DNA from 2 places in the Kineococcus sp. NBC_00420 genome. Region 1 is predicted to be linked to the other one. Evidence: predicted binding sites of a transcription regulator. Region 1 holds the regulator's gene; the other holds the start of a gene.
What was found. The regulator HrcA, encoded in region 1, represses chaperone genes, less so after heat shock. The targets are predictions, from matches to a motif close to GNTNGCACTCGGNNNNNCCGAGTGCNANC.
Positions count from the first base shown of each region.

Region 2: a site for HrcA is predicted at 3,480-3,508, ahead of groES (co-chaperone GroES). Genes of this name have one in related genera too.

Region 1 covers NZ_CP107930.1:4,592,184-4,597,757, reverse strand. Annotated here, with positions in the region: gene OG218_RS22540 (SigE family RNA polymerase sigma factor) at 1-308, shown strand, start outside; gene OG218_RS22535 (Gmad2 immunoglobulin-like domain-containing protein) at 305-1,456, shown strand; gene dnaJ (molecular chaperone DnaJ) at 1,511-2,632, opposite strand; gene hrcA (heat-inducible transcriptional repressor HrcA) at 2,676-3,728, opposite strand; gene OG218_RS22520 (DUF3097 domain-containing protein) at 3,840-4,706, shown strand; gene OG218_RS22515 (DUF4870 domain-containing protein) at 4,728-5,150, shown strand; gene OG218_RS22510 (LLM class F420-dependent oxidoreductase) at 5,176-5,574, opposite strand, start outside.
Region 2 covers NZ_CP107930.1:3,737,573-3,743,146, forward strand. Annotated here, with positions in the region: partial or broken gene OG218_RS26695 (squalene cyclase) at 1-29, opposite strand, end outside; gene OG218_RS18475 (hypothetical protein) at 53-409, opposite strand; gene rimI (ribosomal protein S18-alanine N-acetyltransferase) at 439-900, shown strand; gene OG218_RS18485 (CGNR zinc finger domain-containing protein) at 881-1,342, opposite strand; gene OG218_RS18490 (alpha/beta fold hydrolase) at 1,418-2,281, shown strand; gene OG218_RS18495 (class I SAM-dependent methyltransferase) at 2,271-3,449, opposite strand; gene groES (co-chaperone GroES) at 3,651-3,947, shown strand; gene groL (chaperonin GroEL) at 4,051-5,574, shown strand, end outside.

The DNA.
Region 1 (5,574 bases):
TCGTGAACGGGGCCCGTGACGTCGTGCGGCACCGGGTCGTCACCGACCGCAAGCGTCCCCTGCCGGACCCGGAGCCGGCGGGTCCGGAGGAGCAGGCCGTGCGGGCCGCGGAGCACCGGATGGTGCTCGGCGCGCTGGACGGGTTGCCGACCCGGCAACGGGAGGTCCTGGTGCTGCGGTACCAGGGCGAGATGTCCGAGGAGGACATCGCGGCCGCGCTCGGCATCAGCCGGGGCGCGGTCAAGACCCACGCGCACCGCGGGTTGTCCGCGTTGCGCACGGCCATGTCGAGCGAGGAGCAGCAGTGAACGAGGAGACCCCGCTGGGTCCGCTGCCGGATCCCGCCGGCCACGACGAACTCAGCCCCACCGCCAGGCAGCTGCAGGACGCCCTCGCCGCCCGTGCGGCCGGGGTGCAGCCGACCGACCGTCTCGAGGAGATCCACATGACCAGCCGAGCCAACCGTCGTCGTTCCCGCACCCGTGGCGGGCTGGTGGCGGCGGGGGTCGCGGCCGTCGTCGTCGTCGGTGGCGGCGCCTTCGCGCTGACCCAGCGCGGGGACGACAACGTGACGACGGTGGCCAGCACGGCGTCCTCGTCGACCTCGCCGTCCTCGTCGACCCCCTCCACCTCGTCGAGCACGCCGGCGGCGGACTCGACCCCGATGTCCTCGCAGCCCACCGGCTCGGGGGGCACCTCGGCGGCCACGTCGCTCACCTCGGCCCCGGCGACCTCCACGGCGGGCGGGACGGGGGGCACGCTGCCCACCGGTGCGACGTCGGTGCCGGTGTACTGGCTGGGCGGGCAGCCGGCGAAGCTGTACCGCGAGTACGTGAAGGCCGGGTCGGGCGCGAACGACGCGACGAACGCGTTGCGCGCCATGCTGTCCGGCTCCCCCACCGACCCGGACTACTCGAGCCCCTGGTCGAAGGACGCGACCGCGACGGTGAGCGAGTCGGGCGGCAAGCTCGTGGTGGACGTGGCGGCCTCCGCGGCGTCGGGCTCCACCGGTGACGCGACCCTGGCGTTGCAGCAGCTCGTCTACACGGTCACGGCGGCGGCGGGTGACGACCAGCCGGTCGAGCTGCGGGTCGGCGGCAAGGCGGGGCAGTCGGTGTTCGGGACGAGCGTCCCGGCGTCGCTGTCGCGGGCGCCGCAGGCCGACGTGCAGGCCCCGGCGTGGATCACCTCGGTGTCCCCGAGCGCCGGTTCGGTCACGGTGAAGGGGGTCGGGACAGGTTTCGAGGGGACGCTGCTCTACACGCTGACGAACGCCGCGGGCGCGGAGGTCGCTCGGGACTCCGTGCAGGCCGGCGCGAACGGCACCTTCGCGGAGTTCTCGTTCACGGCGGCGGTGCCGGCGGGGACCTACACCCTGTCGGTGTTCGCCCCCGACGAGTCCGACGGCGAGGGCTCGGGCCCCGTCGGCGACACGAAGACCGTCACCATCCCCTGACCCTCCTCCCGTTCCGTGATCTTGCTGGGTCTCCCAGCAAGATCACGGTGCGGGTCAGCGACCGGAGAAGCGGCCGCGCAGCTTGGAGAAGACGCCCTGGTGGGCGGGGCCGAGCTTGCCGGCCGGCCGGACCTCGCCACGCAGTTCGGCCAGGCGGCGGATCAGCTCCTCCTGCTCGTCGTCGAGGTCGCGGGGCGTCGTGACCTCCAGGGTGACGAGCAGGTCGCCGCGGCCCTGGGACCGCAGGTGCTCGGCGCCCTTCTGCCTGAGGGTGACGACCTCGCCGCCCTGGGTGCCGGGGCGGACCTCGACCTCCTCGTCACCGTCGAGGGTCTCCAGCGGGATGCTCGCGCCGAGCGCGGCCGCGGTCATCGGCACGTGCAGGGTGCAGAGGAGGTCGTCGCCGTTGCGGGTGAAGACCGGGTGCGGGCGTTCGTGGATCTCGACGTAGAGGTCACCGGGGGGACCGCCGGCGGTGCCGACCTCGCCCTGCGAGGCGAGCTGGATGCGGGTGCCCGTGTCGACGCCACCGGGGATGCGGATGGTCAGCGGGCGGCGGGCGCGGATGCGGCCCTCACCGGAGCACTCCAGGCACGGCGAGGGCAGCACGGTGCCGAAGCCGCGACAGGTGGGGCAGGGCGCGCTGGTCATGACCTGGCCGAGCAGCGAGCGGACGACGCGCTGCACCGAGCCCTGGCCGTGGCAGATGTCGCAGGTCTGGGGGCTGGTCCCCGGCTGGCAGCAGGAGCCCTGGCACGTGGTGCACAGCACGGCGGTGTCGACCTGGATGGAGCGTTCGCCGCCGAACGCCGCCTCGGCGAGGTCGACGTCGACGCGGATGAGCGCGTCCTGGCCGCGTTGGGTGCGGCTGGCGGGAGCTCCCGCCCGACCGCCCCCGCCGCCCTGGCCGAAGAACGCGTCCATGATGTCGGAGAAGCCGAACCCCTGGCCGAAGCCGGCTCCGCCGCCGCCGGGCATGGACCCGCCGCGGTCGTAGGAGGCGCGCTTGTCGGGGTTGGAGAGCGTCTCGTAGGCCTGCGAGACCTCCTTGAACTGCTCCCCCGCGTCGGGGTTCACGTCCGGGTGGAGCTTGCGCGCGAGCTTGCGGTAGGCGCGCTTGATCTCCTCCGCCGAGGCGTCGCGGGAGACGCCGAGGACGTCGTAGTAGTCGCTCACGAGGTCGTGGTTCTCCTGTCGGTCTTCATCACGGGGCCGAGCTTCACTGGGACAGGATGCGTGAGACGTAGCGTGACACCGCACGCACCGCTGCCATCGTCGTCGGGTAGTCCATGCGGGTCGGCCCGAGCACGCCGAGGCGGGCGACGACGGTGTCCGGGCCCGTGCCGTAACCACTGCCGTAGCCGCTGGTCACGACGGAGGTGCCGTCGAGACCGAGGTGCAGGTTCTCGGCGCCGATCCGCACGGTGAGACCGCCGCGGTCGGCGTCCTCGGTCAGCTCCTGGACGAGGCGCAGGAGGACGACGTGCTCCTCGAGGGCCTCCAGGACGCTGCCGAGGGAGGTGCTGAGGTCGGCGCCGGACTTCACGAGGTTCGCGGTCCCGGCGATGACGACGCGTTCCTCCAGCCCCGCGGTGAGGCAGTCGCCCAGGGCGACGGCGACCTCCGCGGCGACGGCGAGGTCGCCGGGCGGGGTCTGCTGGACGAGGTCGGTGAGGTCGTCGCGGGCGTCGCGCAGCCGTTTGCCGACGACCCCGGCGTTGACGCGAGTGCGCAGGGCGGCGAGCTGGAGGCCGAGGGACTCCGGGTCGGCGGCGGAGCGGACGTCGAGGACGCGCTGCTCGACGCGACCGGAGTCGGTGATGAGCACCAGCAGCGCGCTGCGCCCGCCGACGGGGACGAGCTCGACGTGGCGGACGGCGGCGCGCGAGAGCGAGGGGTACTGCACGACGGCGGCCTGGCGGGTGATCTGCGCCAGCAGCCGGACGGTGCGGTCGACGATGTCGTCGACGTCGTCGGCCCCTTCGAGGAAGGTCTGGATCGCCCGCTTCTCGGCCGGCGTCATGGGTTTCACGTTGGCGAGGCGGTCGACGAAGAGGCGGTAGCCCTTGTCCGTGGGGATGCGTCCGGCGCTGGTGTGGGGCTGGGTGATGTACCCCTCCTCCTCCAGCACGGCCATGTCGTTGCGGATGGTGGCCGGGGAGACGCCGAGCTGGTGACGCTCGACGAGCATCTTGGAGCCGACGGGTTCGTGGCTGGACACGTAGTCCTCGACGATGGCGCGGAGCACCGCGAGCCTGCGGTCGTCGCTCATCCCGTCCCCTCTCCCCACTGGCACTCGTGTCGTTCGAGTGCCAAGTCTAGGCCGTCACCGCACGGCCGCGCCTCCCCCGTCAGCCACACGCGTCTGGTTAGCGTTCCGCGCGTGACCCGTTACGAAGACCGGTACGGCGGCGACGTGCTGTCCTCCGACCCGCACGCCCGCACGAACCCGAAGCCCACGCACCGCGACGAACCCGCCGTGCACGGCCTGGTCGTGGAGGACGTGGAGACCGGCTGGGTCGGGGCCGTCGTCCGGGTGGAGAAGAGCGGTGGTGTCCACGTCGTCGTCCTCGAGGACGGTCGCGGGCGCACCCGGACCTTCCCGCTGGGCCCGGGGTTCTGGGTCGAGGGGCAGCCCGTGCGCCTCGTCGCCCCGAAGGCCGCGGCCCCCGTGCGGGACACCCGCACGGCCAGCGGTTCGGTGGCCGTGGCCGGGGTGGGCGCGCGGACGGCGCGCGCCTCGCGGATCCTCGTCGAGGGCCGGCACGACGCCGAGCTGGTCGAGAAGGTGTGGGGCGACGACCTGCGGATCGAGGGGGTCGTCGTCGAGATGCTCGACGGGGTCGACGACCTCGACGCCGCGATCCGCTCCTTCGCCCCGCAGCGCGGTCGGCGGATCGGGGTCCTGGTCGACCACCTGGTGCCGGGGTCGAAGGAGTCCCGGATCGTGGCGCAGGTGTCGAAGAGCCCGCACGTGCTGGTGCTGGGTCACCCCTTCATCGACGTCTGGCAGTCGGTGCGCCCGGAACGCCTGGGGTGGCAGCGGTGGCCGACGATCCCGCGCGGGCAGGACTGGAAGCACGGGATCCTCGCCGAGCTCGGCTGGCCGCACGCCACCCAGGCCGACGTCGCGCACGGCTGGAAGCGGATCCTCGGCACCGTCCGCAGCTTCGCCGACCTGGAGCCCGCGCTGCTCGGGCGGGTGGAGGAACTGGTGGACTTCGTGACGGCCGACCTGGACGACCGCTGAACGACGCGCCAGGATCGGAGGGTGAGCAACCCCCAGCACCCGCCGCCCCAGCAACCGCCGATGTACTCCCCCGCGCCGATGACGCCCGCGGACGAACGGATGTGGGGGATGTTCGGCCACCTCTCCGCGATCGCGGCGTCCCTGATCGGACTGCCCTTCCTCGGGCCGCTGATCGTCTTCCTGGTCTACAAGGACCGCAACGGGTTCGTCCGCGGGCACAGCGCCGAGGCGCTGAACATGACGATCTCGGTGATCGTCTACGAGATCGTCCTGTCGATCGTCTGCGGGCTCATCACCGCGGTGACCCTGGGGTTCGGCTCGCCGATCTTCGTCCTGCTCGGGGTACCGGGGATCGTGTTCCTGGTGTTCGCGATCCTCGCGGCCGTCGCGGCGAACAGCGGCCGGGTCTACCGCTACCCGCTGATCTTCCGCCTGGTGCGCTGACCCCTCCCGGTGCGCCGGGCGGGGTTCAGGCGATGGCGCGCAGGTCCGCGGTCCGGGCCTCGAGGTCGCCGGCGAGGGGGATGACCGACACGGTGGTCACCCCGGCGGCGGCGTAGTCCGCCAGCCGGTTCCGCACGTGCTGCGCGGAACCCACCAGGCAGGTCGCGTCCAGGAACCCCGCGGGGACGGCGGCGGCGGCCTCCCGGTGCCGTCCGGCCAGGAAGTGCTCCTGGACCTCGTCGACGGCGTCGGAGAAGCCGAGGCGGCGACCGAGGTCGGCGTAGAAGTTCTTCTCGCGCGACCCCATGCCCCCCAGGTACAGGGCGACGTAGCGACGGACGGGGAGTTCGGCCCGGGTCCGCTCCTCCCCCGTCGCGTCGGTGAGCAGCAGCGCGACGCTGGCCGTGACCTCGAAACCCTCGGC
Region 2 (5,574 bases), 850 kb from region 1:
CAGTCCAGCGTCGCCCGGGGCAGCACCATGCGCCCAGGCTAGTCAGCGGGGCTCAGCCGGCGAGGCGACGCGTGGTGGCGAGGTGGAGGGCGCCCATCACGGCGGGGGCCAGCGCCATCCCGGGGTTGCGCCGCTGGATCCCCAGCAGGGAATCACCGAGCTGCACCGCACCGGCGATCGCCAGCAGGGTCGGGGTGGACCGGTCACCGCGGGCCAACGACACCAGCAGGGGGACGGCGACGGCCGCGGTGCGGACGGCCGAGGACGCGGCCCAGAACGATGCCAGCGGGTCGGCTGACCTGTTCGGCTGCACGTACTCCGGCCGCAGCACACCCCGCACGGCGAAGCCCGCGGCCGCGGCAGCACCCATCGCGTTGAGCGCCAGGACCGATCTCCGCACCGAGGACACCCCGGGATCCAACCACCTACCCTGACCCGGTGGGAACCGTCGAACTGCACGAGATGCGCTGGTGGCACGTCGCCGACGTGCACGTCCTCGAACAGGACCTCTTCGGCTCGACGGCCTGGTCGCTGGAGTCGTTCTGGGGTGAGCTGGCGCAGCCGAACCGGAGCTTCCTCGTCGCCCTCGAGGACGGGCGTGTCGTCGGCTACGGCGGGGTCGTGGTGACCGGTGCCGACGCCGACGTGCAGACCCTCGGCGTCGCCCGCGACCAGCAGGGCCGGGGGACCGGCCGGACGCTGCTGCGGGCCCTGCGCGAGGAGGTCGTCGCCCGGGGTGCGACCCACCTGTTGCTGGAGGTCCGCGCCGACAACACCCCGGCGCAGAACCTCTACCTCAGCGAGGGTTTCGTCCAGATCGCCCGCCGGGCCCGCTACTACCAGCCCGACGACGTCGACGCGCTGATCCTGCGGGCCGACGTCAGGCGTCCTGGGAACTGACCCGCGAGTGGTGGCGGCGGGCCTTCATCCGGTTGCCGCACACCGCCATCGAGCACCAGCGTCCCGTTCCGGCCCGGGAGCGGTCGACGAAGAACAACCGGCACTCGGAGTTCGCGCAGGGCCGCAACCGCCCCGGACGTTCGCGTTCGAGGGTGTCCCAGGCCAGGACGGCGCGCACCACCGACGGGTTCGTGCCGGTCGTCCGCAGGACGCGCTCGATGCCCCGGGGGCCTACGGAGGCCGTCCAGGTGACGCCGACCAGCAGTTCCTGCAGCAGGGACGCGTCCCCGTCGCCGCGGACCACCGACTGCAGCAGGTCCCGCGCCCGCACCAGGGCGGGTCGTTCGCCCGCGTCCGTGGTGAGCAGGTCCTGCGGCCGGCCGTCCACCACCGGGGTGCTGTTCAGCAGGCCGAGCAGCAGTTCCTCGTCCGGATCGGTCATCTAACCTCCCTTATCGACTTGACAGGTTAGCAGTGCTGGGCAACTCTAACCGCTCCAGACCACGAAAGGGGTTAGATGATGACCACGCACCACCGCTACGCCGAGGTCGACGGGTTCCAGCTCTTCTACCGGGAGGCGGGCGCTCCCGACGCGCCCGTGGTCGTGCTGCTGCACGGCTACCCGACGAGCTCGTTCATGTTCCGCGAGCTGATCCCCCGCCTCGCCGACCGGTACCGGGTCATCGCCCCCGACCTGCTCGGGTTCGGGCTCTCCGACGCCCCCGCGGTCGAGGAGTTCGACTACTCCTTCGCCGCACTCGCGGACCTCACCGGCCGCCTGCTGGACCGTCTCGGCGTGACCCGGTTCGCGGTCTACGTCCAGGACTACGGCGCCCCCGTCGGCTGGCGCCTGCTGCTGGAGCGCCCGGACGCCGTCACGGCCGTCGTCAGCCAGAACGGCAACGGCCACGAGGCGGGATTCGTCGAGGAGTTCTGGGCGCCGATCTGGGCGCACGGCGAACTCCGGACGCGCGAGACGGAGGAGGCGCTCCGCCCGGCGCTGGGCGTCGACGCGATCCGCTGGCAGTACACCCACGGGGTTCCCGACCCGAGCGTGGTGAGCCCGGACACCTGGCACCACGACGCGGCCGCGCTGGCCCGTCCCGGCAACGACCGGGTGCAGTTGGCGTTGTTCGCCGACTACGCGAGCAACGTCCCCCTCTACCGACACGTCCAGGAACTCCTGCGCGCCCGGGGGATCCCGCTGCTGGCCGTGTGGGGGCGCGACGACGAGATCTTCGGGCCGGCCGGGGCCACGGCGCTGGCCGAGGCGGTCGGCGGAGAGGTCCGACTCGTCGACGGCGGGCACTTCCTGCTCGAGAGCGCCCTCGACGAGGTCACCGACCACGTGCGGGAGTTCCTCGCCCGCGTCACGGGGTGACGGGTTCCACCACCAGCACGCTCTGCTTCCCCGCGATCCGGGTCAGCACGATCGTCGCGGTGCGCGAGCCCTTGAGCGCCAACTGCCTGCGGAACTGGTCCGGGTCGACGGCCGTCCCGCGCTTCTTCACGGTCAGGGTTCCGACGTCGAGTTCGCGCAGCCGGGCGCGCAGGGGCTTCAGCCCGAACGGCATGACCTCCAGCACCCGGAACGCCCGGGTGAACGGCGAGGTCCGGGACGAGTCCGTGCTCACGTAGGCGATCGTCTCGTCGACCAGTCGCCCGTCCAGGTCGGCCGCGACCTTCGCCACCAGCCCCGAACGGATCACCGCCCCGTCGGGTTCGTGCAGGAACTCACCGACCGGCCCGACCGGGGCCACCGGGAGGTCGACGTCGTCGATCTCGTGGGCGGTGGCACCCCGCACGACGCGGGCGCTGCGCACGAGACCCGGCCGGGCCAGCGGTCCGCACCACAGCGCGCACTCGACGACCTCCCCGTCCACCGACGTCCACTGCGCCTCGGCGCCGGCCGGGACCAGCTCGTGCGGCAGACCGGGGGCGAGCTTCGCACCGGTCGCCGGGACCCGGGCGGCCGTGGCGAGGACGAAGGAGAGCGGGGGAGAGGTCGCCTCGGGGTCGAAGAGGCGCCGCCCCCCGGAGGTCCGCCGCGCCGGGTCGAACCAGGCGCCGTCCCCGGGACCGAGCTCGTCGACGACCCCGGCCGTGACGTCCGCGCAGCGGACCTCGCGCCCCAGGTTGTGCGCCGCCACCGCGACCGTCGTGGGGTCGGCGTCGACGGGCAGGACGTCGAGCCCGGCGTCCAGGAACGCCAAGGAGTCCGCGCCGATCCCGCAGCCCAGGTCCGCGACCCGGTGCACCCCGGCGGCGGCGAAGCGGCGGGCGTGCTCGGCCGCCACCACGGCACGGGTGGCCTGCTCGGCGCCGGCCGCCGTGAAGAGCAGCCCGTCCGCTCGGGGCCCGAACTTCGCGGCGGCCTTCGCGCGCAGTCGCGACTGCGTCGTGGCGAGCGCGGCGAGGGCGGGATCGTGCCCCGCGCGGCGCAACCGGGCGGCCAGCGCGACGGGGTCCTCGCCGGCCGTCCCCGCCAGCTCGGCCAGCAGGGCCCGTCCCTGCGGGGAGGTCAGGGCGTCGACGTCGGAAACGTTCACCCGGTCGATGCTGCCAGGAGGGGCACCGGATCTGGCACTCACCCGCCCTGAGTGCTAGCGTCTCGCGCAGCGTCGGTGGCACTCCCCCCTGGAGAGTGCCAACCGGGGCAGCGGCCGTCCGGCACCCGCGACGACGGTCGTCCGCTCCCCGAACCGACCGTCCGTGCCAGTTCGCTGAAGCAGAAGGGGAGGGCCGCACCAGTGTCGGTCTCCATCACTCCGCTCGAGGACCGCATCGTCGTCAAGCCGCTCGACGCGGAGCAGACGACCGCATCCGGTCTCGTCATCCCGGACACCGCCAAGGAGAAGCCCCAGGAGGGCGAAGTCCTGGCTGTCGGTCCGGGCCGCGTCGACGACAACGGCAACCGCGTGCCGATCGACGTCGCCGTCGGCGACAAGGTCATCTACTCCAAGTACGGCGGCACCGAGGTCAAGTACGGCGGCGACGAGCTGCTGATCCTCTCGGCGCGCGACGTGCTCGCCAAGGTCGCCAAGTAAGCGACTGACAGGTCCAGACGCCCCGGGCGCCCGCACTCCGGGTGCCCGGGGCGTCTCCTGTTCCCGCCCCGAAGCTCGCCACTGAACGGAAAGGTCCGCACACATGGCCAAGCAGCTGCTGTTCGACGACACCGCCCGCAAGGCGCTGGAGCGTGGCGTCGACGCGCTCGCCAACGCCGTCAAGGTCACCCTGGGGCCCAAGGGCCGCAACGTCGTGATCGACAAGAAGTGGGGTGCGCCGACGATCACGAACGACGGCGTCACCATCGCCCGCGAGATCGAGCTCGACGACCCCTACGAGAACCTCGGCGCCCAGCTCGCGAAGGAGGTCGCCACCAAGACGAACGACGTCGCCGGTGACGGCACCACCACCGCGACCGTGCTCGCCCAGGCCCTCGTGCACGAAGGTCTGCGCAACGTCGCCGCCGGTGCGGCCCCCTCGGGCCTCAAGCGCGGCATCGACAAGGCCGTCGACGCGGTGAGCGAGAAGCTCCTGTCGATGGCCCGCGAGGTCGACGGCAAGGGTGACATCGCGCACGTCGCGACCATCTCCGCCCAGGACGCGAGCGTCGGCGAGCTGCTGGCCGACGCGTTCGACAAGGTCGGCAAGGACGGCGTCATCACGGTCGAGGAGTCCTCCACGACCGCGCTGGAGCTGGACTTCACCGAGGGCATGCAGTTCGACAAGGGCTACATCTCCCCGTACTTCGTGACCGACGCCGAGCGCCAGGAAGCGATCCTCGAGGACGCCTACGTGCTGGTGCACCAGGGCAAGATCTCCACGGTCCAGGACCTGCTGCCGCTGCTCGAGAAGGTCCTCAAGGCTTCCAAGCCGCTGCTGATCATCGCCGAGGACGTCGACGGCGAAGCGCTGTCGACCCTCGTCGTCAACAAGATCCGCGGCACCTTCAACGCCGTCGCGGTGAAGGCTCCCGGCTTCGGGGACCGCCGCAAGGCGATCCTGCAGGACATCGCCACCCTCACCGGCGCGCAGGTCGTCGCCGAGGAGGTCGGCCTCAAGCTCGACCAGATCGACCTCGACGCGCTGGGCACCGCCCGCCGCATCACCGTCACCAAGGACGACACCACCATCGTCGACGGTGCCGGTACGTCCGAGGACATCTCGGGTCGCGTCGCCCAGATCAAGGCCGAGGTCGAGCGCACCGACTCCGACTGGGACCGCGAGAAGCTCCAGGAGCGTCTGGCCAAGCTCTCCGGTGGTGTCGTCGTCATCAAGGTCGGCGCGCACACCGAGGTCGAGCTCAAGGAGAAGAAGCACCGCATCGAGGACGCCGTCTCCGCGACGCGCGCCGCGATCGAGGAGGGGATCGTCGCCGGCGGCGGTTCCGCTCTCGTCCACGCGGTGTCCGTGCTCGAGGACAACCTCGGTCTCGTCGGTGACGAGGCCACCGGTGTCGCCCTCGTCCGCAAGGCGGCCTCCGAGCCGCTGCGCTGGATCGCCGAGAACGCGGGCCTCGAGGGCTACGTCGTCGTCGAGAAGGTCCGTGCGCTCGAGGCCGGTCACGGCCTCAACGCCCAGACCGGCGAGTACGTCGACCTGCTCGCCACCGGCGTCCTCGACCCGGTCAAGGTCACCCGTTCGGCCCTGCGCAACGCCGCGTCGATC